DNA from 2 places in the Kocuria atrinae genome. Region 2 is predicted to be linked to the other one. Evidence: riboswitches for the same ligand, from Rfam matches in the RefSeq annotation. Region 2 holds a riboswitch; the other holds the start of a gene.
What was found. A riboswitch is a leader RNA that binds a small molecule or an ion and turns the genes downstream of it on or off. The one in region 2 is predicted to bind S-adenosylmethionine.

Region 1 (14,934 bases), on a different contig from region 2:
GGTTGCTCCTTATCTTTAAGGCTACGAAGAAAAGGCAGGCACCGACTCCCCCGAGCGTTGGAATTTCACCCCGCGCGCATGAGGATCGAGTTGTTCGTTACTTCCCAGGGCACTCGAACTGATACTTCTGCCCAGAACTCTTAGGATGATCCAGTGATGAATCCCGCCGCTCAGCCCTCGACGGACACTGCCGACTCCACTCCCAAGCCCAGCGCGTGGGAAGTGATGTTCAAGGACGCCACCAATGCCGAGCTCAAACTCGCGATGGCCGCGTCCGGAACCATCCTGAGTCTGTTCACCGCGGGGCACATGGCCGGGAACATGCAGGTGTATCTGGGCCGGAAGCACTACAACGAGTACGCGGAGTTCCTCCGCACCGTGGGTGCTCCGGTTTTGCCGCGCAATTCGGTCCTGTGGGTCGTCCGAGTGGGACTGCTCGCGAGCGCCACGAGCCACATCATGGCCGGCACCGAACTCACGCTGCGGGCCATGCGCGCCGAGCGGCACACGGTGCAGAGCACGATTCAGGACTTCAAGCTTCAGCTCACGGGCAAGCAGCGGAGGCGCCCTCGCGGCCGACGTCGCTCGGTCCCCCAGATCATCGCCCGCTCCATGCGCTCCACGGGCGTGGTGCTCGGCCTGTTCACGGCCTACCACGTAGCGGATCTGACGGTGGGTGCGCGCCCGGCGGCGTCGTCGAAGCATCGGCACGGGGACGCCTACGGGAACCTGGTGGCAAGCCTGTCCCGCCCGAGCGTCGCATTCTTCTACACCGCCTCGATGGCGGCCTTGGCCGGCCACATGATTCACGGCGTGCGCACGGCCGCCATGGACGCCGGCTTCACGACCACCGAACAGCGCGCCCAGCTGACCGAGGCCGTAGCCAAGCTGGTGGGCACCGCTGTGGCTCTCGGAAACGTCACCATCCCCGCGGCCGTGCAGGCCAAGGTGGTGCGCTGATGCTGCTGACCGTGCACGTGTGGCGGCAGGCCACCGCGGAGGACCAGGGCAATTTCGTGGCCGTGAGCCCGGTCGAGGCTCGCGAGGACATGAGCATTCTGGACCTGCTCGATGCCGTCAACGAAACCCTCACCCGCCAGGGCGATGACCCCGTCAGCTTTGACGACGGCTGCCGCGAAGGTATCTGCGGCAAGTGCGGCGTGACCGTGGACGGCGTGCCCCACGGCCCGGACAAGAACCAGGCCTCGTGCACGCAGTCACTGCGGGCCTACCGCGACGGGGACGAGATCTTCATCGAACCCATGCGCGCGGGCTCGTTCCCGGTCAAGAAGGACCTGTCCGTGGACAAGAAGGCTCTGCGCCGAGTGGCCAAGGAAGCCAAATTCCCGGTCGCGCTCAAGGCCCTGAGTAACGCCGGTTGCATCAGCTGCGGGGCGTGCGTGGCCGCGTGCCCCAACGGTTCCGGCCAGTTGTACGTGGGCACGTTGCTCAAGGAACTTCCGCCGTTGGCCAAGACCCCGGAGGAGCGCAACGAGCGCTCGAGCAAAGTTCTGGACGCCGCCGAGCACGAGTTCGGCCCCTGCTCCCTACTGGGCGACTGCATGGAGGTCTGCCCCGCGGGCCTCCCGCTGGAGAACCTCACCGAGGTCGCCCGGGAAAATCTCCGCCGGATGAACCCGGAGAAGTACGCCTAATCAGCGTGGCCACGCGGGAGGCGCCGCGCGGCGGCGTCGGCGGTCGTCTCGCACCGTGGTCACCTGCGGGCCCCGGTTTGTGAACGCCGCCACCCACGCGACACAATGGACTCACCATCCCGAGCGGCCGAGAGACCTGGATCGAAGACGCCGCAGCAACCCGCAGTGATCGGCCTACTGCACGGTGCTACCGCCAGGACCGATGGAGTGCTGCGCGGCCCCGGGCAGTGTTCGGACGGGAGCTGTACGCGGCCGACAAGGAGGAGCCCTATGGCCGAGCACCAGTTCGGTTTCCGCACCCGTGCACTGCACGCAGGCGGCACCCCGGACGCCGAGCACGGCGCCCGTTCCGTTCCGATCTACCAGACCAGCTCGTTCGTCTTCAAAGACGCCGACGACGCCGCCAACCTCTTCGCGCTGCAGAAGTACGGCAACATCTACTCGCGCATCGGCAACCCCACCGTGGCTGCCTTGGAGGAGCGCATCGCGTCCCTCGAGGGTGGTATCGGTGCGGTAGCAACCTCCTCCGGCATGGCGGCCGAGTTCATCACCTTTGCCGCGCTGTGCGGGCAGGGCGATCACGTGGTCGCCTCCTCGCAGCTCTACGGCGGAACCGTCACGCAGTTGGATGTAACCCTGCGCCGCTTCGGTGTGGAGACCACCTTTGTTCCCGGCACCGATCCCGCCGATTACAAGGCGGCCATCACCGAGAACACCAAGGCCGTTTACACCGAGCTCGTGGCCAACCCGTCCGGTGAAATTGCCGATCTGGAAGGCCTCGCGGAAGTCGCCCACGAGGCCGGTCTGCCGCTGATCGTGGACGCCACGCTCAACACCCCGTACCTGTGCCGCCCGTTCGAGCACGGTGCGGACATCGTGATCCACTCGGTCACCAAGTTCCTGGGCGGCCACGGCAACACCCTGGGCGGTGTGGTGGTCGAAGCCGGTCGCTTCAACTGGGGCAACGGCAAGTTCCCTGCCATGACCGAACCGGTCCCCTCGTACAACAACGTGACCTGGTGGGGGAACTTCGGTGAGTACGGCTTCCTGACCAAGCTGCGTTCCGAGCAGCTGCGCGACATCGGTCCATCGCTGACCCCGCAGGCCGCGTGGAACCTGCTGCAGGGAGTGGAAACCCTCCCCCAGCGCATGGACGCCCACGTGGCGAACGCGCAAGAGGTCGTGCAGTGGCTGGCCACCGATCCGCGCATCGGCTACGTGAACTACGCGGGTCTCGAAGATCACCCGCACCACGAACGCGCCCAGAAGTACTTGCCCCAGGGCATCGGTTCCGTGTTCGCCTTCGGTGTAGCCGGCACCGATCAGCTCAGCGGCCGCGAAGTGGGCGGCCGGTTCATCGAGAACCTGCAGCTGGCCTCGCACCTGGCCAACATTGGTGACGCCCGCACCCTGGTGCTGCACCCGGCGTCCACCACCCACCAGCAGCTCACCTCCGAGCAGCTGGAATCCGGCGGCGTGAGGGAAGACCTGATTCGCATTTCCGTGGGTCTCGAGGACCCCGCGGACATCCTGTGGGATCTGGACCAGGCACTGACCGCCGCGACCGGGATCAACCGCGAGGGCGACGTCGTCGAAACCGTGACGCCCGCAGCGGCCACCGCCGAACCCACGTCCGAAAAAGCTGCCGAAGGAGTCCACGCATGAGCACCGAACGCACCTGGGTGGGCCCCAGCGCCCCCGAGCGACTGAACATCCTGCGCAACACCGAGTCGATCGCGATCGTGGGCATGTCCAATAAGCCCGCGCGGGCCAGCTACTTCGTGGCCACGTATCTACTGTCTTCGTCCCCGTACCGCGTGTACTTCGTGAACCCCGTGTTGGACGAGGTGCTGGGCCAGAAGATCTACCCCTCGCTCGCGGACCTGCCCGAGGTCCCGGACATGGTGGACGCGTTCCGCAAGGACTCCGATCTGCCCGGCGTGGCCCAGGAGGCCGTGGACCTCGGCGCCAAGACCGTGTGGATGCAGCTGGGCTCGTGGAGTGAGGAAGCCGCGGCGATCGCCGAGAACGCCGGGCTCAACGCCGTGATGGATCGCTGCGTGAAGATCGAACACGCCCGCTTCCACGGCGGCCTGCACCTGGCCGGCTTCAACACCGGGGTGATTTCCGCCAAGCGTCAGGTGGTTGCCTGACGGTCATTGGGTGACCAACCAATTGATCCCGCCTCACTGCGTAGTAACCACGGTTACTTTGCAGTGAGGCGGGATCACATGGTTCTGGGGCCTGCTGTTCTCCGGCCCAGCTGCAAACTGCCGACGTCGCTCTCAGCCCAACCGCAACACCACGGCCGCGCGTTCCCAGCCCTGGGACTCGCGGGCGGGAACTTCGTCCTCGGGGACCACGGTGTACAAACGCTCGGCATCAGCAAGAAAGGCCTCGTTGGCCATGGACGAGACCAACGGGTCCAGCACCTCGGCAGGATCGCGTTCGGTGGACGCATCAGTGAGCAGCGGGCCCATGTAGGCAACCTCGTCCTGCACAGACAGCGTGGAGTGCGCTACCGGCTTGCCCCATTCGTCCACTTCGAACCGCGTGACGTCCCCCATGGGTGCATCGAACATCCCGGACTCACCCGGGAAACTCAGTCCACGGTCCAGCTCCTGAACCGCACCCGTCAGCAAGATGCCCTGCGAGAGCACCTCCTTCTCCTGAGCATTCACGGCGCCGCGGGCCATCACGACCTGATCCTCGGGACAGACCAACACGAGCCCGTCCTTTGAAGGGACTGAACCGTCCCAGGCCACCACGTTCTGCGGCGGTGCTTCGGTTCCGCGCACCGCATCCCAACCGGCCACCCAGTCCTTGAGGTCGTCTTCCCATTGCTGCGCCATGCGATTCTCCTTTCTCGGCAAGCTATTGCCCCGAGTATCTCACTCGCCCTATCACACCAGGTGGCGTTTGTCATGCAGTCCTCTATCCTGGGAAGGTTCGCTGATTTTCGCCATTTGTTCCCTAAATTCGAGGAGTTGTCACCCGTGAATGCCAGAAAAACATTACAAGTCACTCTGGCCTTTGTCGGGCTCCTGGTGGGGGCTGGCTTCGCGACCGGTCAAGAAGTGGTGCAGTACTTCATTTCCTTCGGCACGTGGGGCTTGGCCGGAGCAGTGGTCTCCGGGCTGCTCATGATCGCGGCCGGTGCCGTGATCATTCAGATCGGCAGTTACTTCATGGCCGATGAGCACCGGGCCGTTTTCCGCTCGGTCTCCCACCCGGTGGCTTCCAAGTTCTTGGACATCAGCGTCACCCTGACCCTGTTCGCCATGGGGTTCGTGATGCTCGCCGGCGCCGGTTCAACGCTTGAGCAGCAGTTCGGGCTGCCCGCATGGATCGGCTCCGCCATCATGGTGGTCATCGTGATGCTCACCGGCCTGTTGAACGTCAACAAGGTCACCAACATCATCTCCGCCGTCACACCACTGATCTTCGTGGCCGTGATCGTCGTGTTCGTGTACACCATGATGCAGCTCCCCGTGGACTTCGGTTCCGTGAGCGAACTCGCCGTGCAGGCCGATTCCCCCGTGACCCCCTGGTGGCTGTCCGGGATCAACTACACCTGCATGGCCCTGATGCTCGGTGTCTCCATGAGCCTGGTCATCGGCGGTAACACCACGAACCCGCGTGTCGCAGGATGGGGCGGTGTCCTGGGCGGCGTTGTCTACACCATCTTGTTGCTCATGAACGCCGTGGCCCTGCTGGTGAACTACGAATCGGTTGAGGGCTCGGACATCCCCATGCTCCAGCTCTTCGAGACGATCCACCCCGTGGCCGCACTGTGCATGGTGTTCGTGACGTTCATCATGATTTACAACACGTGCATCAGCATGTTCTACGCCCTCGGGCGCCGTCTCAGCGTCAATCACCGCAACCGTTACGTCCCGGTGTTCCTGGGCACCTGCGTGGTCGGCTACTTCATCAGCCTCATCGGATTCGGCACGCTCATGAGCTACGTGTACCCCGCCATTGGTTACGTGGGCATGATCATGGTGATTGTCATGCTGGTCTGGTGGTTCCGCAGCCGCAAGAAGATCGAGGGCGAAGAGAGCCGCCGTGATCGGATGCGCGCATTGCTCACCATGAAGGAGTCCGACGACAAGGACTTCCCCGAGGGCCATGAGAAGCGCCTCGAGGACACCGCTGAGCAGTCGACCGCTGACAATGAGACCATCACCGGCGCCATCGACAAAGAGGTCGTCAGCAGCCTCAGCAAGAAGAACGGTAAGAACGGCAACACGGATTCATCGGGAACCTCGGCATCAAGTTCGAAGGACTCCCACTGATCTGAACCCCCGGCCGTAGCAAAAGCTCCCCACCACTATGTGGTGGGGAGCTTTCGTATGGGGAGCCAGCGGCGTCGTCGTCCTGGTGACGAATGATTCAGGAGGACGACGCCGCGGCGGAACTAGCCGCGCTTGGCCTCCTTCTTATCGGCCTTCTCCTCCGCCTGCACGATCCAGTGCTGGCGCGTGGTCACAAAGTCTGAGCCGTCCCACGCACCCAGACCGGACAGACCGGGGATGTCACCGGAGTGGAAGACGGGTTCCACACCGGCCTTGCGCTGGTCCATGTAGTTGCGCAACACCTTGGCGGCGACCCCGGCCAACCCGACCAGAGCGATCAGGTTGATGGTGGCCATGAACGCCATGAACAGGTCCGCGAGCGACCACACGAGGTCCAGGGCAGCAATGGCGCCCAGGAACACGCAGGCCAACACCAAGAAGCGGTAACCGGTCATGACCGCACGGGATCCGGTCATGAACCGGATGTTGGATTCGCCGTAGTAGTAGTTGCCGATCACCGAGGACCACGCGAACAGGAAGATCGCGATGGTCAGGAAGTGGATGGCCCACTCGCCCAGCTGTGCGCCCAAGGCGGTCTGGGTGAGCGAGGCACCTTGGCGCTCATCCCCGAAGGTCGGGTTGGAGAGCAGGATGATGAAGGCGGTCACGGAGCAGACGATCATGGTGTCGAAGTAGACGCCCAGGGACTGCACGAATCCCTGCTTGGCCGGGTGGGACACGGACGCGGTAGCACCGGCGTTGGGCGAGGAGCCCATACCGGCCTCATTGGAGAACAGGCCGCGTTTCATGCCCTGGATCAGCACACCGATCAGGCTGCCGGTCACGAACTCACGGATACCGAAGGCACCTTCCACGATCATGAGGAACATGGCGGGGACCTCGGTGATGTTCAGGACAACAATCAGCAGTCCCAGAATCAGGTACAGGACGGCCATGACGGGAACCACGATCTGAGTCACGCTGGAGATCGAGCGAATACCGCCGAAAATAACGGCTGCGGTGATGGCCACCAGGGCCAGGCCGATCACAATGCGGATCCACATGTTCTGGCTGTCGGCCATGTCCAGGTTGAACGAGCCGCTGACCGCGTCCACGATCGAGTTGGACTGCACGGAGTTGAACACGAAGCCGTAAGTGATGGTGATGGTGACCGCGAAGATCAAACCCATCCAGCGCTTCTTGAGTCCGCGCTCCATGTAGTAGGCCGGGCCGCCCACATAGCCGTCCCGGGACTTGATCTTGTAGAGCTGGCCCAGGGTTGATTCCACGAACGCGCTGGCCGCGCCAATGGCCGCAATGGTCCACATCCAGAAAACGGCGCCCGGGCCGCCCAAGCTGATGGCGATGGCTACACCCGCAATGTTGCCGGTACCCACGCGGGCGGCTGCGGAAACTGTGAACGCGCGGAAGGATGAAATGCCCTTCTTACCGTCCTCAGCGTCACCGGGCGGGTCGGTGAGAACCCGGAACATTTCGGGAAGTCCGCGCAATTGGATCACGCCGGTGCGAACGGTCAGGTAGAGACCCACACCAATGAGAATCGCGAAGACGACGTACCAGACGTACTCGCCCACCGTTCCGACAAGTTCTGTTAATGCATCCATGAATATCCCCGGACTTCTCCCTCGGAACAGTCCCGCTCACCGCTGCCTTCGGGCGAGCGGGACTGGGTGCCTAATGTGCGCTGTTGCACTGATTTAGGTCACAGTAGCGGAAACTACCGCCGGGGTGTGAGCGCGGCTCAGCCCACGGGCTTGAGCGAGTTCACCAGTGAGAACAGGTCCTTGGGATCTTCAGGCTCGGCCACCAGGTCGATGTAGGTCTGCAGTTCCGTACCGTTGGTGGAATCACGCAGGCAGCGCAGTGCGGAGAAGTCCGCAATGGCGAATCCCACGGAGTCGAAGATGGTGATCTCTTCCTCCGAGGTACGGCCGGGTGCCTGATCGGTGAGGACCTTCCAGAACTCCACGACCGGGAAGTCCTCCTCGACCTGCTGGATCTCGCCCTCGATACGGGTCTGCTCGGGGAATTCCACGAACACGGTGGAGCGGTAGAGGATCGCGGCCTCCAGCTCGGTCTTGCCCGGGCAGTCGCCGCCCACGGCGTTGATGTGCACGCCGGGCTTGACCTGCTTGTCGGACAGGACGGTGTTCTGTGCCTTGTCCGCGGTGCACGTGGTGATGATGTCCGCGTTGGCCACAGCCTCGTCCGAGGAGGACATGGCCGTGACCCGGAAGCCCAGCGGCTCCAGGTTGCGCTTGAGCTTGTCCATGGCGGCAGGGTCCACGTCGTAGACATCCAGGTCCTCAATGCCCATCGCGGCGCGGAAAGCCAGTGCCTGGAACTCAGCCTGGGAACCGGAACCGATCATGCCCATGCGCTCGGAGTCCGGACGGGCCAGACGCTTACCCACCATGGCGGACGTCGCCGCGGTGCGCAGCGCGGTCAGCAGGGTCATCTCCGCCAGGAACGTGGGATAGCCGTTGTCCACGTCTGCCAGAACACCGAAGGCGGTCACGGTCTGGTAGCCGCGGGCGGGGTTGAACGGGTGACCGTTCACGTACTTGAACGAGTACTCCTCGCCATCGGAGGTGGGCATCAGCTCGATCACTCCGAAGGGGGTGTGGCTGGCCACACGCGGGATCTTGTCGAACTTCTCCCACCGCGTGAAGTCATTTTCCAGATACTTGACCATGTTGCGCATGATCCCCTCAACGCCTTCGCGCTGGATCCATCGGGCCATATTGGGTACGTCGACGAACTGTGTCATGGTCTCGTTCTTCTTAGCGGGAGTCATTCCCGTCAGTGGTGTGCTTCTCGGTGGTGGTCTAGTCGTTAGTGGTCTGATCTGTGGCGGACTGGCCGGTGTGGGGATTGCTGGGGTTCGGCTTCTCGGAATTCGGCTGGGGCACTTGGTGAAGTGAAGCAGTCGAGGTGGTGGAGCCGGAACCGGTGGATCGCTCACGACCGACCCGGAATGCGCTCACCACCGGGCGCTCCGCAAGAATGGGGAACGCCCCGGTGAAGCCCTCTCGCTCAGCGGCGATCGCCCGTACCCGGCCGCGCACCACGAACCAGCCGATCGTGAGGATGGGGATCAGCAGGAGCGAGGATCCCAGTGTCAGGGTGCCCACCGGGTAGTCCACGGCCATCAGCACAATCACACCCGCTAGGAACGCGATGGTCAACCAGTTGGTGAATGGTGCGAACGGGGCGCGGTAGCTGGGTCGGTTGTAGAAACCCTTCTTGGCCATGGACACGTACTTCTTGTGGGCCATGGTGATGGCGGCCCAGCCGGCCATCGTTCCCAGTGCGGCCAGGTTCAGAACGATTTCGAAGGCCTGCTCAGGAACCACGAAGTTCAGCCCCACACCCAACACGGCCACACCCGCGGTCATGAGAATGCCGCCAAATGGCACACCAGATTTCGTGAGTTTGCCGGCGAACTTGGGAGCGGAACCAGCCTGGGCCATCGAGTGCATGATGCGCCCGGTGGAGTACAGGCCGGCGTTGAGCGAGGACAGCGCCGCAGTGATCACGACGAGCTGCATGATGGGACCGGCCGCGCCCACTCCAATGGAGGAGAAGAACGTGACGAACGGGCTCTCGGTCGCGCTGTAAGCGGTGTAGGGAAGCAACAAGCACAGCAGCAGGACTGAGCCGACGTAGAAGACGGCAATGCGCAGGATCACGGTGTTGATGGCCCGGGGGATGACCTTTTCCGCGTTGCGGGTCTCGCCCGAGGTGGTACCCACCAGCTCGATACCGGCGTACGCGAAGACCACGCCCTGCACGACGATCAGCGCGGGAAGAATACCGGCCGGCAGCAGGCCGCCGTTGTCCTGGATCAGGGAGAAGCCCACTTCCGAACCGGTGGGCGTTCCGAAGAGCACGAAGAAAATTCCGACGATCAAGAAGATCACCAGTGCCAGCACCTTGATGAGCGAGAACCAGAACTCCAACTCACCGAACACCTTGACCGACACCATATTCAGGGCGACCACAAAGATCACCACGACCAAGGCCAGGATCCACTGCGGAAACTCAGCCAGGGCCGGGCTGTACTGCCCGAACCACTTGATGTAGATGGCAATGGCCGTGGCATCAGCAACCGCTGTCATGGCCCAGTTCAACCAGTAGAGCCAGCCGGAAACGTACGCGGCCTTCTCGCCGTAGAACTCGCGTGAGTAGGACACGAAAGAGCCGGAGGACGGCCGGTGGACCACGAGTTCACCGAGCGAACGCAGAATCAGGTAACCGAAGAAACCACAGATTGCATACAGGATGAACAGTGACGGTCCGGCCTGCTCCAACCGGCCACCTGCGCCCAGGAACAACCCTGTTCCGATGGCGCTACCGATCGCGATCATCTGCAGCTGACGCGCACCCAGCCCCTTGTGGAATCCAACGGTTTCATCATTGAACCGTTCCTTGAGGATCTGGCGTTCTTCGCTCTGCGTGATGTGCGGGCCCTGCTGAGACATCCGTTAATTCCTTTCGCTTAAGGCCCGAAAAAGTTCGCGTGCCTGACAGCTGAGCCTATGACCAGCGCTGTTGTCTGAGACACATGCGCCGCCCAAAAGGGGGGATATGACAAAAAGATGACCCCGTTGATCAACGGAGTCACCTTTTTCGTCTTATTAGTGCCTTAGCTACTAATAAATAACTTCCATTTAGTCCTCGATCACGCGCACAGCGCCCTTGTCGGCGGAGGTCACCATGGAGGCATAGGCGCGCAGCGCCTTGGACACCCTGCGCTCACGCGGCTTGGTGGGCTTCCACGGTGCGGAGCCCTTGGCCTCCCGACGGCGCGCAAGCTCGGCGTCGTCCACGTTGACCCGCAGCACGCGGTTCTCCACGTCGATCTCGATCTCGTCACCGTGTTCGATCAGACCCACGGCACCGCCGGCGGCGGCCTCCGGCGAGATGTGACCGATGGACAGGCCCGAGGTGCCACCCGAGAATCGGCCGTCCGTGATGAGCGCGCACTTCTTGCCCAGGCCCAAGCCCTTGAGGTAGCTGGTCGGGTACAGCATTTCCTGCATACCCGGTCCGCCCTTGGGGCCTTCGTAGGCGATCACCACGATGTCCCCCTCCTTCACGTTCTTGGAGAGGATCTCGTGCACCGCCTCATCCTGAGACTCGACCACGTAAGCGTTGCCCTTGAAGTGGAACAGCTCGGGATCGATGCCGGCGGTCTTGATCACGGCGCCGTCCTCGGCGATGTTGCCGAACAGCACGCACAGGCCACCCTCGATGGTGTAGGCGTGCTCCATATCCCGGATGCAGCCCTCGGCCGCGTCCAGATCGTGGTCTTCGTACTCATTGGCTTGCGAGAACGCCTGGGTGGTGCGCACACCGCCGGGGGCCGCCAGGAAGAACTCCTTGGCCTCGTTCGAGGCCTTGCCCGAACGGATGTCCCATTCATCCAGCCACTCGCCCATGGTCTGAGCGTGAACGGTGTGGACGTCCTCATCCAGCAGGCCACCGCGGCGCAGTTCACCCAGGATGGCGGGGATACCACCGGCGCGGTGTACATGCTCGATATGGAATTTAGTGGAGTTCGGTGCCACCTTGGCCAGGCAAGGAACCTTCCGGGACAGCGCGTCGATGTCCGAGAGGTTGAAGTCCACCTCGGCCTCCTGCGCGGCGGCCAGAATGTGCAACACGGTATTGGTCGAGCCGCCCATGGCCACGTCAAGTGCCATGGCGTTGCTGAACGCGGCCTTGGTCGCGATATTGCGGGGCAACACGGACTCGTCGTCCTGCTCGTAGTAGCGCTTGGCGGACTCCACGATGCGGCGGCCCGCTTCCAAGAACAGGCGCTTACGGTTCACGTGCGTGGCCAGCGTGGTGCCGTTACCGGGCAGGGACAGGCCCAGCGCCTCGGTCAGGCAGTTCATCGAGTTGGCCGTGAACATACCGGAGCACGAGCCGCACGTGGGGCACGCGTTCTCCTCGATCTGGGCCAGCTGAGCATCTGTGACGGATTCGTCCACGGCCAGTGCCATGGCATCCACCAGGTCCACGCGGTGCTCCACCACGCCTTCCACGCCCTCACCGGATTCCATGGGGCCACCGGAGACGAACACCACGGGGATGTTCAATCGCAGGGCAGCCATGAGCATGCCCGGGGTGATCTTGTCGCAGTTGGAGATGCACACCAGGGCGTCCGCGCAGTGCGCGTTGACCATGTACTCCACGGAGTCCGCAATGATGTCGCGGGAGGGCAGCGAGTAGAGCATCCCGTCGTGGCCCATGGCGATACCGTCGTCCACGGCAATCGTGTTGAATTCCTTGGCCACGCCGCCGGCTTCCTGGACCGCGGAGGCCACCAGGTCGCCCATGTTCTTGAGGTGGACGTGCCCGGGGACGAACTGGGTGAAGGAGTTGGCGATCGCGATGATCGGCTTACCGAAGTCCTCGCTCCCCATGCCGGTGGCCCGCCACAGGGCGCGCGCTCCCGCCATGTTCCGGCCGGTGGTTGACGTTGCTGATCGCAGCTGCGGCACAGTGACTCCTTCCAAGGTGTGCTTCGGGCTCTCGCACGGCTCGATTGTGCCGTGACCCGAAAAGATTTGTTCGTTCCAGGATACGCGCGGCCCACGACGCTATCCATATGTCGGTCATGCGTCTCAAATTTTGATACGCCGACGCCGCTCTGTTCAGTTCCACTCGACACTCACGCGAGTTGCTCCCGCCCACCGCTCTGCCCGGCTCCATAGACTGAAGACAGCGATCCACCGCAACGGAGCAGGAGGAATCATGGGCAAGCACAAGGACACACCGCGCCCCGACGACGGGGTGGAGTTCGCTGTCGAACTCAAAAAAGCGGTGGACCCTTTGGTCATGGCCTTGGACGTGGGGTCCACGGCAAGCCGTGGTTCCCTCCACGATGCCACCGGGACCCCGGTCCGTGGCTACCGGCACAAGGTTCCGCATTCCTTCACCACGGCCTCCGACGGCACATCGGTGATCGACCCCGATCAGGTGGTTGAGGAGTTGAGCGAGATCCTGGACTTGGTGTGTGACCGGTCTGAGCTGGCCGGGCGAGTGCGCGGCGTCGGACTCGATACTTTTGCGTCATCGCTCGTGGGCGTGAACGAGGAGGGGAGCGCTATTACCCCGTGTTTCACGTATGCGGATTCCCGCTGCGCGCCGCAGCTCGCGCAACTGCGTCAAGAATTGGACGAGCGCGAAGTACAGGACATCGTGGGTGCCCGGCTGCACACCAGCTACCTGGCTCCGCGATTTCGCTGGCTGGCGGAGACCCAGCCGGAGGTCATGGAGGAGGCCGCTCGATGGATGTCCATCGGTGAATATGTGTGGCTGAAGCTTCTCGGAACTACTGCAGCGGGTACCGCGACCGCCGCGTGGACCGGGCTGCTCAACCGACGATCCGGCAACTGGGATCAGCGCATGCTCAAGGCAGCAGGGATCTCTGAGGATGTCCTCTCGCCGATCCTTGACCCCGATCAACCGCTGCCGGACGTGGACCCCGAACGCACCGAACGCTGGGAGGGTCTCTCCGATGCCCAGTGGTACGCGCCGGTGGCCGACGGGTTGTGCGCCAACATCGGCGTGGGCGGCGACAACGAACAGACCATGGTCGTCTCTGCAGCCACCTCCGGTGCCATGCGGGTGCTTCTGCATCACCGCCCGAACGACATTCCGCCCGGACTGTGGTGCTACCGGATCGACTCCAAACGTTGCCTACTGGGCGGGGCCCTCAATGATGTGGGCCGAGCCGTCAGCTGGCTGGAGAACACGCTCAATCTGGACGGCGTTGACCTGGATGAGATTGCCGCAGAAGCTGTGTCGACCTCGACTCCGGGAGTGCTGCCCTTCCTGACCGGCGAGCGTTCCACCGGCTGGGCCGGCAGCGCGCGCACCGCGTTCGTGGATGTCTCCGCGTCCACCGATGCAGCGGGGATGGCCCGCGGAATGTTGGAGGGCATCGCGGCCTCGTACCGGCGGGTGGCCGATGAGATGGAAGAAGCCGCCAAGCACGTCGAGAAGATCGTGGCCGCGGGAAGCGTGACGCAGGATCTGCCGTCGTGGTTGCAGATCCTGGGCGACTACCTGGGCAAACCGGTGATTCATCAGGTCATGAAGCGCTCCACCGCCCGCGGCACCGCTCTGCTGATGCTCGAGGCGCTGGCTCCGGACGTGAATCCGGCCGATCACGAACCCGCCGGTACCTACTCGCCGCAAGATGAGACGCGGGAGTACTACGACGGTGTCCACGAACGGTTCGAGCGCGTGTACGACGCACTAGTCGCGGGTTCTTGATCTGGCGGAGCGCTAACCGCCGAACATGCTCCGCCATCCAGCAGCGCGTGCGAGTCTCATGTGAGGCAACGGCATCGACGAAGTCTCAAGCGAGGGAACTGCCGATTTCCTGCCGCGGGTTCTAAGGGTGGTTGCCACACTTCCGGACTGCAGTTGACTCACATCAGTCTCCGGCCGCGGAGCCCCAGCCCAGCGGAATAGTGCCGAGCAACGGGACGCTCGTGCCGTCCTCCGCGTGAATGTTGCGGATGTAATCGCGGTTGGTCTCGTGCAGTGCCTGCGGTTTCGAGGGCCAACTACCCAGCACCGTTCCGAGCACGCGCACTCCCCTGCGGTACAGGGCGTCGAGGCTGAGCAGGGTGTGATTCAAGGTGCCCAGATCGGGGCGGCCCACCAGAACGACTCCTACATTCCGGTCCACGTTCCGACCAATGAGATTACTCAGGTCCGCGATATTGTGCGCCTGGCCATCGAGCTCCACGAGTACACCTCCGCTGCCCTCTACGAGCACCAGATCGTGATCGCGCAGTAATGCGGCAATGCGTTCAGCATGATCGTCAAGGCTCAACAGCGGCACCTGGTCAATGGCCGCGGCCGGTGGCGGTGCCATGGGCGCGGAGAGGCGTTGCCCTTCGGCCGTGGTGAGCACCTCGCGAGGTACGCCCGCT
Region 2 (14,934 bases):
TCACCCTGGTGCTGGGCTTTGGCGCCGCTGCGTTGATCGGTTCTGACCGGATCATGAATGCCCCGGGTGGTGTGAATTCGGCGGCACCGCTGCTGGCGTACGAACTGGGTGGGTCCATCCTCATGGGTCTGATCGCCGCGGTGGCGTTTGCCACTATCCTCGCGGTGGTGGCGGGTCTTGCCATTACGGCGTCCGCGTCCTTCGCGCACGATATCTACACATCGGTGATCAAGAACGGTAACTCCGACCCCAAGCAGGAACTCCGCGTCGCCAAGACCACTGTGGTGATCATCGGTCTGGTGTCGATTGCCGGTGGTATCGGCGCGCAGGGTCAGAACATCGCGTTCCTGGTGGCATTGGCCTTCGCCGTTGCTGCTTCGGCCAACTTGCCCACCATCTTGTACTCGCTGTACTGGAAGCGCTTTACCACTCGCGGTGCCGTGTTCTCCATGTACGGCGGTCTGATCAGCTCCGTTGTCCTGATCGTCTTCTCGCCGGTGATGTCCGGTGCAGAGACCTCCATGATTCCGGGTGCAGACTTCGCGATCTACCCGCTGTCCAATCCGGGCATCATCTCCATCCCGCTGTCCTTCCTGCTCGGCTTCCTCGGCTCCATCACCGAGCGTCGTTTGGAAGATCCCAAGAAGCAGGCCGAGATGGAGGTTCGCTCGCTCACCGGTGTCGGTGCGGAGAAGGCGGTCAATCACTAATTCAGCGTTCTGACAGTTTCTGCTGTAACCTGGTAGTAGGCTGGCAGTCAGTACGCTGACCAAGGCATACGAACGCGACCGTTTCGTGTAACAGCAAACAGTTAACTGGAGGAATCATGGGCATCATTAGCTGGATCGTCCTGGGCCTGATCGCTGGCGCACTCGCCAAGCTCATCATGCCCGGCCGTCAGGGTGGCGGCATCATCGTCACCATCATCCTGGGCATCATCGGTGCTATCTTGGGCGGCTTCTTGGGCAGCCTGATCGGTATCGGATCCTTGGACTCCGTGTTCGATATCGGAACTATCATCACCGCTGTGGTGGGCGCACTCATCGTGCTCTTCATCTACGGTGCAGTGACCGGCCGCAAGGGCGCTCGTCGCTGATCCACGGCTTCACTGAACAGGGGCGTCACCTTCGGGTGGCGCCCCTGTTTTGTGCCCTGACCATGTTTGATCCGCGAGATACTGGTAACCATGTCTGACGCTCCCTTGACCATGACCCCCGAATTCGACCTGGCCACTCGCGACCACTCCCGGCGCGTGGTCGTTCTCGGGTCCACAGGATCCATCGGCACGCAAGCGCTCGACGTCGTCGCCTCCGCGCGACAGTTGAGGCGGCCGGGGGAGGACGACGCCGCCGCAGGGCACCCACCGCTGTCGGTCACGGCCTTGGCCGCGGGAACGTCAAATCTTGCCCTGTTGGCCGAGCAGGCTGTCCGCGAACGAGTGGCGGCGGTCGGAACCAGCGGCACCGCCGAGCACGCGAGGGAGCTGAGAGAGCTCATCTCCCAACGGGCGGTGGGGGAGGGACTCACGGGGTTCAACCCGGAAATCTTCCACGGGCCGGACGCTTCGACACGCGTGGCCGAATGGTCCGACTCTGACGTAGTGCTCAACGGCATCACCGGGTCGATCGGATTGGCACCGACTCTTGCCGCCCTGCACGCTGGAAAACCCGTGGCTCTGGCTAACAAGGAGTCCCTGATCGCTGGCGGCCCTCTGGTCAAGCAGGCCGCAGGGGCAACCGGACTGGAAACTCCGTTGATCCCGGTGGATTCCGAGCACTCCGCACTGGCTCAGGCGCTGCGGGGAGGGCGTACAAGCGAGGTGGACCGATTGATCCTGACCGCGTCCGGCGGTCCGTTCCGCGGAATGAAGCGCGAAGACCTGCAGGCGGTGACTCCCGAGCAGGCCCTCAAGCACCCCACATGGGATATGGGGGTCATGGTGACGACGAACTCGGCAACCATGGTCAACAAAGCCCTCGAAGTTCTGGAAGCCTCCTTGCTCTTCGACATCGAGCTGGATCGGATCGACGTGACCGTGCACCCGCAGTCCGTGGTGCACTCCATGGTGCAGTTCGTGGACGGTTCCACGCTGGCCCAGGCCTCACCGCCCGACATGCGCTTGCCCATCGCCCTGGGTATCGGGTGGCCGCACAGAATTACCGGTGCAGCGGCACCCTGCGATTGGACACAAGCCGCGCAGTGGACCTTCGAGCCGCTGGATTCCGAGGCATTCCCCGCGATCGATCTGATGAAGCACGCCGGAAACCTGGGTGGCACATGGCCCGCCGTCTTCAATGCCGCCAATGAGCAGGCCGTGTATGCCTTCCACCGGGGTGAGGTGAAGTTCACGGACATCGTGGACACCGTGGCTGCAGTTGTGGACGAACACGAGGGCGAGAGATCCCCTCGGCTCGAGGATGTTCTCGGCGCGGAGGAATGGGCCAGGGATCGCGCGGATCGGCTGATAGCGCAGCGTTTTAGGACACGCTGAGCACGGCCTACCCTGTGTTAGGATTGGCACCGGATGACGAGATCCGGCGCGAAGCTCTGGCTGGCCGGACGGCAACCCTCTCCCGTAGCGGGGTGCCCCAGATGACCATCCGGCCGCGGTTAACGTAGCTCCCGGCAAGTGCGGTTTCCCGAATCAACTAGCACGAGCCCTACGACTGCGGTGTGTCCTCGACGCACCGCATTTCGTTGTTAATCGCCCAGAACATTCCACACCTCGGAAAGGCACATCGTGCGATCTCACCGTTTGATCCCCCTTGCGCTGGCCACCACCATCGGCCTCACCCTGACCGCGTGCGGCGGCGGAGACTCAGAATCCTCCGATCCCGCTGCTGACGGCACCATTACCATCGGCATTGTCGGCTCGGAGCCCGCACATGACGCCCTCAAGGAAGTTGCTGCCGAGAACGACATCACCGTGGAGTACGTTGATTTCAGCGACTACAACCAGCCGAACCCCGCGACCAAGAGCGGTGATGTGGACATGAACTGGTTCCAGCACACGGCGTACCTGGCTGACTACAACAACAACTCCGGTGACACGATTACCCCGGTGGGATCCACCGCGATCTACCCGTTGGGAATGTACTCCAGCAAGTACGACTCCGTGGACCAGCTCAAGGAAGGCGACGAGGTCGCCATTCCAAACGACTCGATTAACTTGGGTCGCGCGCTGAACCTGCTTAAGCAGGAGGGCCTGGTCGAGTTCACCAAGGACACGATTGCCCCGACCGAAGGCGACATCGACACCGAGAAGTCCAAGGTTTCCGTTCGCCCCGTGTCTGCCGAGCAGACGGTTCTGTCGATGGATTCCGTGGCCGCCTCAGTGGTGAACAACGACTTCCTGGGCCGCGCGGACATTGACCCGAACTCCGCCCTCGCCACGGATGACCCGGAGACGGACAGCGCAAGGGTCTTCAACAACCTGTTCGCCGCCACCGAGGCCAATGCGGACAACGAGACGCTCAAGCAGGTTGCAAGCTTCTATTACGATCCCAAGGTCTTGGAGGCGGAGGACGAGGAGAGCAAGGGCACGGCCGTTCCGACCGAGGTGGACCAGCAGGAACTCAAGGACCTCTTGAAGCGGTACCAGGAAGACCTGAAGGAACAGACCCAGTGACCGAAGTATCCAGTGAGCGCACCCTGGTGCGCTTCCGGGATGTCAGCAAGGTCTACACGGGCGGATCCAAGCGGGAACCCCGCGTGGTCAACGCCGTGGACAACGTCACCCTGGACATCACCAAGGGCGAGATCTTTGCGGTGATCGGGTACTCCGGTGCCGGCAAGTCCACGCTCGTGCGTCTGATCAACGGCCTGGAGCCCATCAGCTCCGGTTCCTTGGAAGTCGCGGGCAACCGGGTGGACGGCAAGTCCGAAACCCAGTTGGCACCGATCCGTCGCAAGATCGGCATGATCTTCCAGCAGTTCAACCTGTTCAACTCCCGCACCGTGGCCGGGAACATCGAATACCCGCTCAAGCGCGCCGGCTGGAAGCCGGAGGAACGCAAGCAACGGGTTACCGAGCTTCTGGATTTTGTGGGGCTGACGGAGCGGGCCAAGAACTATCCGGAGCAGTTGTCCGGCGGTCAAAAACAGCGCGTGGGTATTGCTCGCGCGCTGGCTTCCAACCCGGAACTGCTGCTCGCGGACGAATCGACCTCGGCATTGGACCCGGAGACGACCCAGGAAGTCCTCGGACTGCTCAAGCGAGTGAACCGTGAACTGGGGATCACCATCGTGCTGATCACTCACGAGATGGATGTGGTGCGTTCCATCGCGGACCGGGTGGCTGTCATGGACACCGGTCGTGTGGTGGAGATGGGAACTACCTCTGACGTGTTTGCCTACCCGCAGGCCGAAACCACCCGGAAGTTCGTGTCTTCAGTGATGCGCACCGTGCCCCGCGAGGACGAGATGGCCAAGCTGCGTGAGGAACACCCGGGTCGCCTGATCCTGGTGGACGTCACGGACCAGAACCGCATCGGCTCGGTGCTCTCGGACTGCGCCCGAGACGGGGTGACGTTCGAGATCGCCTTCGGCGGCATTTCCATGCTGCAATCGCGTTCCTTCGGCACCCTCACGCTGTCATTGAACGGCCCGGACGCTGCTGTGGAGAACACCATTGTCAGACTCCGTGAAATCACCAAGGTAGAGGAGGTGGCCCGCTGATGGACTGGTCAGTTCTAGGACCCCAATTGCTCTCGGCCACCGGCGAGACGCTCTACATGGTGGCTGTCACCCTGGTGTTGGCCGGTCTGATCGGCCTGGTGGTCGGCGTAGGTCTCTACGTCACCCGCCGGGGCAACATCTTGGAGAACACCGCGGTCTTCACCGCGCTGAACCTGTTGGTGAACTTCATCCGCCCCATCCCGTTCATCATTCTGCTGGCCGCACTGGGCCAAGCCACAGAGGCCGTTGTGGGCACCCGATTGGGTCCCAATGCCGCGATCTTCGCCATGACCATTGGCGCAACGTTCGCGGTGGCACGCATCGTGGAGCAGAACTTGATGAGCGTGGACCCCGGCGTGGTTGAAGCGGCCCGTTCCATGGGCGTCTCTCGGTTCAGGATCATTACCACGGTCATCCTGCCCGAGGCCCTGGGTCCGTTGGTGCTCGGTTACACCTTCTTGGTCATCGGCATCACGGACATGTCCGCCATGGCCGGTGCCATCGGCGCCGGCGGTTTGGGCGACTTCGCGTTGCGTCTGGGGTACCAGCGCTTCAACGATGAGGTCACCTGGGCCGCTGTGATTGTGATCATCATCCTCGTGCAGATGGTCCAGTTCTTCGGTAACTGGTTGGCGCGCAAGATCATGCGTCGCTAGCGGAGGAAACCGTTACGAACCCCGCCCCGGACCTTCCCACGGAAGGCCCGGGGCGGCGTCGTTGGGGCGTTTGTTTGCTCACGTCCGGCTGCAGGCTCTCGACAAGGTGGCACAATGGAAGGTGAATAAATCGGGGAGTGCGCTTGAGTGCCCCCGGCCAACAAGCTTCTGGAGGCAATTCGTGAGTTCGGTCAGTCTCGGTATGCCCGCTGCACCCCAGCCGGTCCTTTCACCTCGACGGAAGACCCGTCAGATCCAGGTGGGGTCCGTGGGTGTCGGATCGGATTTCCCGGTCAGCGTGCAGTCGATGACCACCACGCCCACCACGGACATCAACGCCACGTTGCAGCAGATCGCGGAGCTCAATGCCGCCGGTTGCGACATCGTGCGAGTGGCCTGCCCGTCCCAGGACGATGCTGATGCGCTCCCCATCATCGCCAAGAAATCACCCATTCCGGTGATCGCGGATATTCACTTCCAGCCCAAGTACGTGTACGCAGCCATCGACGCCGGCTGCGCGGCGGTCCGTGTGAATCCGGGCAACATTCGGAAGTTCGACGATCAGATCGAGGGCATTTCCCGCGCGGCAGAAGCCGCCGGTGTCTCCATCCGGATCGGCGTGAATGCGGGCTCCCTGGACAAGCGACTGCTTGAGAAGTACGGCAAGGCCACCCCCGAGGCGCTCATGGAATCCGCCGTGTGGGAGGCTTCCCTGTTCGAGGAACACGACTTCCACGACTTCAAGATTTCCGTCAAGCACAACGACCCCGTCACCATGGTGCGCGCCTACCAGTTGCTCGCCGAGCGCGGCGACTGGCCGTTGCACCTGGGCGTGACCGAAGCCGGGCCTGCACTACAGGGCACCGTGAAGTCCGCGACAGCCTTTGGCATTCTGCTGGGACAGGGCATCGGAGACACTATTCGCGTCTCGCTGTCCGCGCCCCCGGTTGAAGAGGTCAAGGTGGGCAACCAGATCCTGCAGTCACTGGGCCTGCGCCCGCGCAAGCTGGAGATCGTTTCGTGCCCGTCCTGCGGCCGCGCCCAGGTGGATGTCTACAAACTCGCCGACGACGTCACCAAGGGCCTTGAGCACTTGACCGTACCGTTGCGCGTGGCCGTCATGGGCTGCGTGGTGAATGGCCCCGGCGAAGCTCGTGAAGCGGATCTGGGTGTGGCGTCTGGCAACGGTAAGGGCCAGATCTTCGTTAAGGGCGAGGTCATCAAGACTGTCCCCGAGGACCAGATCGTGGAGACCCTGCTCGAGCAGGCGAATCTCATGGCCGAGGACATGGAACTCGACGAGAACGGCCAGCCCGTTGAGGGCGCCCCGGTCGTGACGGCCGGATGATCCGATACCGGGTGACGCATCTGCTGGTTCCCGGGGCGGTTCCCCAGGAGCAGCTGAATCAGCTTTTGGCGCGTCACGCGGTGTCTTCGGTTTTTGTGGGCTCGCACGTGGATTCGGTGCTAGCTGCTCGACGCCGCCGCCCTCCGCCCGTTGTGGGCATCATGAACCCTGCCCAGGAGCTCGTGGGGGCGTGCTGGGTGGGAACCAACGTGGTCCCTATCGCGTTGGATGAGACGGGGCAGGACCTGGTGGCGGACTACCTGGCAAGGGGAGGCCCGCGATACGCGTCATTATTCGGTCCGGCCGAACCCGTGCTGGGACTGTGGGACCGGCTCAAGGGTTCTTGGCCATTGCCCTTCGACGTGCGTCCGGAGCAGCCTCTACTGGCTATGGACGAGAATCCCGCACCTGAACAATTCACAGCGGTGTCACAACGCGTTCGATGGGCCGAGGTCTCGGAATTCTCCCGAGTGCTTCCGGCTGCCGCGGCCATGTTTGAGGAAGAAGTGGGTTATTCACCCTTCGTGGACGGTGCGCAGAGCTACAGTAAACGTGTCGAGCAGCTGGTTCGGGACAAAAGAACGGCTGTGCTAACGGACGACACGGATGGCCGAGTCCTCTTTAAGGCGGACATCGGTTCCATCAGCTCAGGGGTCTGTCAGATCCAGGGTGTCTGGGTGAACCCTGCCTTCAGAGGCCAAGGGTTGGCGGCCCCCTGTATGGCGGCTGTGGTGGCTATGGCTAGGAAGTATGTTCCCGTAGTCAGTCTGTACGTGAACTCCTACAACGCTCCGGCCCTGGCCACATATCGACGTGTCGGCTTCGAACAGACGGGGACCTTCGCCACGGTCTTGTTGTAGTCATGGTGCTCCACGTGGCTTTTGAGGTTCCGTCGAGGCGACGACTCCTCAGTGCCATTAATGCCAATGCCTGGGGAGGGGATTGACTGCCATGAAGTACACCGAAGGTGCGGCAACGCGCATAGTGGCCAAGGGCGGTCTATTGTGCGCGGGGCTGGGGCTGTTCGCTTTGATGGGTGCACCCCGCAAGAGAGCCAACAGGCCGCCGAATCGGATGTGGTGGTCCAGCCCCAGGATGTGCGCGAGTCGTTGGACGGGGTACTGGTGTCAGAGGACAACCCGCTTTCCTTGTACGCTTCAGAGTCGCAGCCGTCTCCTAGCGGTCAGCCTTCAACCGATGGGCCCGGGGCATCCGCGGGAGGGGCGGCGGGCACCATGCGCGACCGAGCGTTGAGCGAATTGGGGCTCGGCACGAACGTCGATCCCAAGATTTGCGAACCCGTGCGCGATGCGGCCGTGTCCTATCTGGCGGTGCCCGCGACGTCGGCGGATTCCTACAAGGCTTTGAGCCGAGACAACCTCACCGCGATGACCGTGGAGTTGGCCGAATCCCCTGAGCACGCGCGTGGCCAGGTGGCCGAAAATATCGAGCTTCACGGGCGGTGTCAGGACATGACCATGTCGGTATCCGGTGTGAGTGTTCGTACCCAAGTTGCACCGCTCAACGCGGACGTGGACGCGATGTAGAGCTCGGCCTCCCTGGTGAGCGGCTCGGTTCTCGGGGCACCGCTCAAAACGGTTCTGGTGCAGGCCAGCGTGGGTAACGCAGTGGTGACCGTGTCCCACTTCGATTCTGACTTCCTGATCACGGGTAACGCGGACACATCGCGCATGCTTGCGGATGAGCTCGAACGCGAGGCCACGAGTGTGGCCAATCAGGAACTTCATAATCTCAGGGACCGCGCGTCCTAACGTGTGAGTCGGGTTACATTTGGTGCGTGGCAATGTCAGCCGCTGAAGACAACAGGTACATCCAGCGAAAATTAGGTGATTTTTGATGGGCTCCACCATTACCCCCATGTCCTTCTCCCGCGCGACCTCCACAAGGAGCCGAGTTGCTCGTTCTGTAACCGCCGTGGCCGTTGCCGCTTTGGCGCTCACGGCGTGCTCTTCAGGAGGTGGAGACGAACCGGGCCCCGAGGCCAGCTACTCCCAGGACCAAGTCGTCAGCGCTCTCAACAGCGTGGAAGTGGAGGGGGAGACCCTGTCCGCCGAGACCATGGACAAAAACGACGCCGGCTCGCAGGTGGAAGAGCTGGAGCAGGTCCTTGACGAGGCGAGCATCGAACCCGCCCAGTGCAAGGATTTGGTCAAGGATGCGCTGGACACGTCCTCCGGCCACGTGGAGAACCTCGTGGTGGCCACCCCTTCCGGTGGGGAGTACGCGGTGACGGCCATGCCCATGGGGTCAGGCGATCAAGCCACTGAGCACGCTCAGACCGCAAATCAGCAGAACGAGGACTGCCGCGATTTCACCATGGAACTCATGGGAAGCAAGATCGAGGCCAGCATCGAACCTCGAGACCTGGACATCGACAATGGTTCGGAAGGCGCCTTCATGGACATGACGATGGACATGGGAGGGCAATCCAACAAGATGGCCCAGGCTTCGGCCGTGGTGGGAAACACCTTTGTGGTCGTGAGCGAGCAGAACTCCGCGGGCGGTTCTGAGAGCTCGTCCGCTGACACGCCGGACATCGAGGCGATCCTGCAAGAATCCGTCAACAAGATTTCTGAACAGTAAGCATCCATTTTGGTCTGAAAGGCTGGTATCTGGGGGATAGAATCCCACCAGATACCAGCCATTTTTATAGGCCCGTTTACGGGCGGTTAGGACTCTACGTGCCGCTTCGTCTGAGTTCCCTGTTCCTCCGCACTCTGCGTGAGGACCCCGTTGATGCAGACGTGGCCAGCCACCGTCTGCTCGTGCGCGCCGGTTACATCCGCCGCGCCGCCCCGGGTATTTACACGTGGTTGCCGCTCGGGCTGAATGTGCTGCGCAAGGTCGAGTCCGTGGTCCGTGAGGAGATGGACGCGATCGGGGCGCAGGAAGTTCATTTCCCGGCGCTGTTGCCGCGCGAGCCCTACGAGACCACCAATCGTTGGACCGAGTACGGCGAGAATCTGTTCCGGCTGAAGGACCGCAAGGGTGCGGACTACTTGCTGGCCCCCACGCACGAGGAAATGTTCACGTTGGTCGTGAAGGACATGTACTCGTCCTACAAGGATCTGCCCGCCATGCTCTATCAGATCCAGACCAAGTACCGCGACGAGGCCCGTCCTCGCGCGGGTCTGCTGCGTGGCCGCGAGTTCATTATGAAGGACTCGTACTCCTTTGACGTTGACGACGCTGGCTTGGACGAGTCCTACGCGAAACACCGCGCGGCGTATGTCCGGATCTTCGAGCGTCTCGGCCTGCCCGTGGTGGCGGTCTCCGCGCAGTCGGGCGCCATGGGCGGTTCGCAGTCGGAAGAGTTCATGCACCCCACGCCCATTGGCGAGGATACTTTCGTCCGTTCGCCCGGCGGTTATGCCGCCAACGTCGAGGCGGTCACCACGGTGCCGCCTCAGGCCATTGCTTACGACGACGCTCCTGCGGCTCAGGTCAACAGGACCCCCAACAGCCCCACCATCGAAACCTTGGTGGAGCGTTCCAACGAACTCCACCCGCGCGAGTCGGGGGAGTGGACCGCCGCGGACACGCTCAAGAACGTGGTGCTGTCCGTGACTCTGCCGGACGGCAAGAAGCAGCTGGTGGCCGTGGGGATCCCCGGCGATCGGGACATCGACATCAAGCGCGTTGAGGCCGGCATCGGTCAGGCATTGGGTGTGGGTGGCGAACTTGATGTGGAACCCGCCAGCGATGAGCAGCTGCGGGCCCGGCCCGAGATTGTCAAGGGTTACCTGGGCCCGGGCATGACTCGTGAGGATGCACTGTTGGGGGCAAAATCCCAGTCCGAAATCCCGTACTTCGTTGATCCCCGCGTTGTTCCCGGTACCCGCTGGATCACGGGTGCCAACGTGAGCGAGATGCACGTGTACGGCCTGGTGGCTGAACGGGACTTCACTTGGGACGGCACGCTGGAGGCATGCAGCGTGCGTGCCGGTGACGAGGCGCCAGACGGTTCCGGGAACCTGGAGATCGCCCGCGGCGTCGAAATGGGGCACGTGTTCCAGCTCGGCCGCAAATACGCCGAGGCCCTCGGCCTCAAGGTGCTGGACCAGAACGGCAAGCTCGTGACCGTGACCATGGGTTCCTACGGGATCGGTGTCACTCGTGCGCTGGCAGCCGTTGCTGAGCACTACCACGACGACAAGGGCCTGTTGTGGCCCCGCAACCTGGCTCCGGCCGACGTTCACGTGGTGGCCACCGGCAAGGGCACCGAAGTGCTCGAGGCGGCCGAGGCGATCGTGAAGGAAATCGAGGACGCAGGCCTGAGCGTGATTTTCGATGACCGCCCCAAGACATCTCCGGGTGTGAAGTTCGGCGACGCTGAACTGCTGGGTGTTCCCACGACACTGGTGGTCGGGCGTGGACTCAAGGACGGGGTGCTTGAGGTGCGCGATCGTCGCAGCGGGGACAGCCGTGATATAGCGCGGGATCAAGTGGTCGAGGAGCTTCAGTCAGAAATGTCGAAGGCCGTTCAGCCGGAATCGGCCGAGGGTCGGTAACCGCTCACGCGGTGACCACCAGTATCCGCTGTGGATGCATGGTTCTTGGAAGGCTCGGGGTTGGAATCTGCAACCCCGAGCCTTCTGCTGCTCTTGGTCCTCACCGGACTTGCCGCCGGATTCATTGACGCGGTCGTGGGCGGCGGTGGTTTGCTCCAGCTACCCGTGGCCCTGATGATTCCGGGCATTTCACCGGTCCAGGCGCTCGCGACCAACAAGATGGGGTCGGTCTTCGGCACAGCCACCTCAGCCGTGACGTACTACCGACGGGTGCATCCGGACTTACGCACCGCCCTACCCATGGCGGTGGTCGCCCTGGTGGCCTCCGGTGGGGGAGCTGCCGTCGCCTTGCTGTTGCCCTCCGAGGTCTTCCGGCCGATCATCGTGGCAGCACTGATCGGCGTGTTGATCTTCACCATCGCTCACCCGACCATGGGCCAACTCACGGCCCTGCGCCACACCGGCGCGCGCCACTACGGCTTGGCCGTGCTGTTGGGCGGCGGCATCGGATTCTACGACGGCGTGATGGGCCCCGGGACAGGGTCCTTCCTGGTGATCGGATTGGTCTCGGTGCTCGGCTACAGCTTCTTGGCTGCGAGCGCCAAAGCCAAGATCAACAATCTGGCCACCAACATTGGGGCCCTCATTGTCTTCACGGCCAACGGCTCCGTTTTGTGGGGGCTCGGACTGGTGCTGGGGATCAGCAACATGCTGGGTGGCTACATCGGGGCTCGGACGGCGGTGGCCAAGGGCAGCTCGTTCATCCGGCTGATCTTCTTCGTGGTGGTCACCGTGCTCATTGTGAAGCTGGGATGGGACATCCTCAACGGTCGCTCATGAGCGGTTCACCCGCCAGCGCGGGCACGGGGTCGGATGGCTGCAGCAGGGCCTGAGCCCGAGACGAGGATTCCAAAACGTCCAGCAACCAGGCTCGCTCCTCGGGGGCCACGGTGCCGGAAGCTCCCGCGGCATATTCGGAAAGTTCCTGGGCCGTTGCAGCGGTGGCGGCTGCGGGGTCTTCGGCTATGACGCTGGGGAGTTGATAACCACCCCGCGCGGGGCGGGGTTCGCACTCGTACAGCCCAGCTACCGCTGTATCTTCTTGGATCCGCTGCAGATTCTGTTGCCACTCGTCCAGGGTCTTCTCCAGTTCTCCGGAGTCGGTATTGCGTGCATCGGCGGACCGAGCAGTGAACAGGGAGCGGTCCAACTGCGTGGCCACTGCGGTCAATTCAGGCGTGCAACGCTCGTCTGCGGCTGTCCCTGTCTCCGCGGGCTCGGATCTGGCGTCCCTGGCCGCGGCTTCGTCCTCACCGGTTCGCATGATCGGTTGCGTGGCGGGATCCTCACGAGTTGATTCTGCGGACCACGATGCCGCAATCGCGGCCATTGTGGTGGCTAGTTGCGGATCGTCCTGGTCCTGGGCCAGGTCGAACATGCGTGTTGCGGCGGCCCGCAGCTCTATATCTCCGGGAACCTCATCCTGGCCGCCCCTCGCAGAAGAGCCTTGATCGGTGCCTGATTCAGGAGCCTGATCCGAAAACTCGTCCAAGCGGTCGCGCTGTGCGGGACTTGCTGCGGGTCCCAGTGCGGAGAGCTGACGATCCACGCTCTCAAGCGGTACCTCGATGCGGGGCGATTCGCCCACGGAAGTCACGATGTCGCGGGCGGTGAGCCGAGCGGCGTCGTACTCGGATAACGGACGCCACGTGGCCCACGAGCCGATGGCCAGGACCGCCACGAGTGCGATGGCCAATAACGCAATCACCCACGGCCAGGCGCGAGCGGTGCGTGCTGCGGCCACGATTCCTCCCTTGCTCCGGTGTTGTTCCATGATAGAGACAGGAACCGACACGAAGGAGTACGCATGAGCTCGGCAGACATCACAGCTATCCGCAACACCGTGGAACCGGTGGTCAGCACCGCAGGACTGTACTTGGAGGATCTGGAACTCGAGGCCAAGGGCGCCCAGCGAACCCTGCGGGTCGTGCTGGATCTGCCGGACGGCACGGAAGCGCTGAACCTGGACCGCTTGGCCGAAGTCTCCCGGAACATCTCCGCGGCCCTCGATGAGCACGATCCCGTACCGGGCCCGCCCTATGAATTGGAAGTCTCCACGCCCGGCGCGACTCGCGAGTTGGAAACACCGCGGCACTGGAAACGCAACGTGGGGCATTTGGTTCGCGTACGCCCCACCGAGGGTGAACGCTTCACAGCCCGCTTGTTGGAAGCCCACGACGATCATGCCGTGCTGCAGCGCTGGCATCAGCCCAAGAAGGGCATGCCCATCAAGTACCTCGAGCCCGAGCGACTGGACTACCAGAACGTGCGAGGCGCGCGAGTTGAGGTCGAAATCTAAACGCGCGCGGGGGATGTACCATAGCCCGAAGAACAATTAGCCAATACCCACGCGCAGCGCTCCACACCTCCCATGTGTGGCGCGCTGTTTGGTTCCCGGACGGGTCCCGAATGGGCACGAAGGAAGGCCGGTCACATGGACATTGATATGAGTACCCTGCGTCTGCTTGAACGCGAACGGGACATTCCGGTGGACGTGCTGATCCCCACGATCGAACAGGCGCTGTTACTGGCCTACCAGAAGTCCCCGGGTGCCGTGAGTGGCGCGCGCGCCGAGGTTGAGCGTCGCACCGGCCACGTGACCATCTGGGCGGACGAGGTCGACGAGGACGGCAACAAGATCGGCGAGTTCGACGACACCCCCGCCGGCTTCGGCCGTATTGCGGCGGCCACCGCGCGTCAGGTCATCCTGCAGAAGCTGCGTGACGTCGAGGACGACAACGTGCTGGGCCATTTCAAGGGCCGCGAGGGTGAACTGGTGTCCGGGCAGATCCAGCAGGGCAAGAACCCCAACATGATCCAGGTGAACCTTGGCACTGTGGAGGCCGTCCTGCCCCCGCACGAGCAGGCACCCGGTGAGGTCTACAAGCACGGTGCCCGCATTCGCGCTTTCGTAGTGGAAGCCAAACGCGGCATGAAGGGCCCGTCCATCACCCTGTCCCGTTCTCACCCGGATCTTGTACGTCGCCTGTTCGAGATGGAAGTTCCCGAAATCGCGGACGGCTCCGTGGAGATCGTCGCCCTGGCCCGCGAGGCAGGTCACCGTACCAAAATGGCGGTAGTGGCCACCCGACCGGGAGCCAATGCCAAGGGCGCGTGCATCGGCGAAATGGGTTCACGTGTGCGCGCTGTCATGAACGAACTGGGGGAGGAGAAGATCGACATCATCGACTTCACCGAAGAACCCGACGTGTTCATTGCCAACGCACTTTCCCCGGCCAAGACCAGCCGCGTGGAAGTCGTGGACGAGCGCACCCGTTCCGCCCGGGCCGTCGTCCCCGACAGCCAACTGTCCCTGGCCATCGGTAAGGAAGGGCAGAACGCTCGATTGGCTGCACGGCTGACCGGCTGGCGCATCGATATCGTGCCCGAGTCCCGAGTGGCGAATCACTGAGAAAACCCCCAATTCGAGGGAATCAACCCCGGCGCGTTAGACTGGTCTACGGTCAGTTCGTGAAGTCTGAGTACTCACCGGCCTCGCCCATGGCGAATGCCGAGTACTCGAGTGAACAAGTACAGGAGCGAAGGTGAGCCAAAACAGCCTTCGAACCTGTGTGGGATGCAAAAAAATTGTGTCCCCTGACCAACTCGTCCGCGTAGTGGTGGAACGGACAGAGCACGGCTTGGAAGCTGTGTTCGACGT

Region 1: it holds a riboswitch for S-adenosylmethionine, as region 2 does, so the genes downstream of both, ABD283_RS04670 (O-acetylhomoserine aminocarboxypropyltransferase/cysteine synthase family protein) here and ABD283_RS09670 (MetQ/NlpA family ABC transporter substrate-binding protein) in region 2, are expected to answer to the same signal.

What each region holds. Positions count from the first base shown of each region.
Region 1 covers NZ_BAAAQA010000008.1:18,278-33,211, forward strand. The annotation lists gene ABD283_RS04660 (succinate dehydrogenase cytochrome b subunit) at 157-960, shown strand; gene ABD283_RS04665 (2Fe-2S iron-sulfur cluster-binding protein) at 960-1,655, shown strand; SAM riboswitch class I at 1,767-1,864, shown strand; gene ABD283_RS04670 (O-acetylhomoserine aminocarboxypropyltransferase/cysteine synthase family protein) at 1,926-3,320, shown strand; gene ABD283_RS04675 (CoA-binding protein) at 3,317-3,808, shown strand; gene ABD283_RS04680 (hypothetical protein) at 3,941-4,507, opposite strand; gene ABD283_RS04685 (YkvI family membrane protein) at 4,652-5,953, shown strand; gene ABD283_RS04690 (alanine/glycine:cation symporter family protein) at 6,076-7,578, opposite strand; gene ABD283_RS04695 (ornithine cyclodeaminase) at 7,716-8,744, opposite strand; gene ABD283_RS04700 (amino acid permease) at 8,803-10,458, opposite strand; gene ilvD (dihydroxy-acid dehydratase) at 10,648-12,486, opposite strand; gene ABD283_RS04710 (gluconokinase) at 12,740-14,266, shown strand; gene bioD (dethiobiotin synthase) at 14,430-14,934, opposite strand, start outside.
Region 2 covers NZ_BAAAQA010000018.1:66,525-81,458, reverse strand. The annotation lists gene ABD283_RS09685 (solute symporter family protein) at 1-710, shown strand, start outside; gene ABD283_RS09680 (GlsB/YeaQ/YmgE family stress response membrane protein) at 827-1,096, shown strand; gene dxr (1-deoxy-D-xylulose-5-phosphate reductoisomerase) at 1,208-2,491, shown strand; SAM riboswitch class IV at 2,524-2,638, shown strand; gene ABD283_RS09670 (MetQ/NlpA family ABC transporter substrate-binding protein) at 2,741-3,628, shown strand; gene ABD283_RS09665 (methionine ABC transporter ATP-binding protein) at 3,625-4,677, shown strand; gene ABD283_RS09660 (methionine ABC transporter permease) at 4,677-5,333, shown strand; gene ispG (flavodoxin-dependent (E)-4-hydroxy-3-methylbut-2-enyl-diphosphate synthase) at 5,515-6,681, shown strand; gene ABD283_RS09650 (GNAT family N-acetyltransferase) at 6,693-7,541, shown strand; gene ABD283_RS09645 (hypothetical protein) at 7,917-8,228, shown strand; gene ABD283_RS09640 (hypothetical protein) at 8,244-8,453, shown strand; gene ABD283_RS09635 (hypothetical protein) at 8,539-9,285, shown strand; gene ABD283_RS09630 (proline--tRNA ligase) at 9,384-11,213, shown strand; gene ABD283_RS09625 (TSUP family transporter) at 11,244-12,053, shown strand; gene ABD283_RS09620 (hypothetical protein) at 12,037-13,017, opposite strand; gene ABD283_RS09615 (ribosome maturation factor RimP) at 13,081-13,572, shown strand; gene nusA (transcription termination factor NusA) at 13,708-14,685, shown strand; gene ABD283_RS09605 (YlxR family protein) at 14,819-14,934, shown strand, end outside.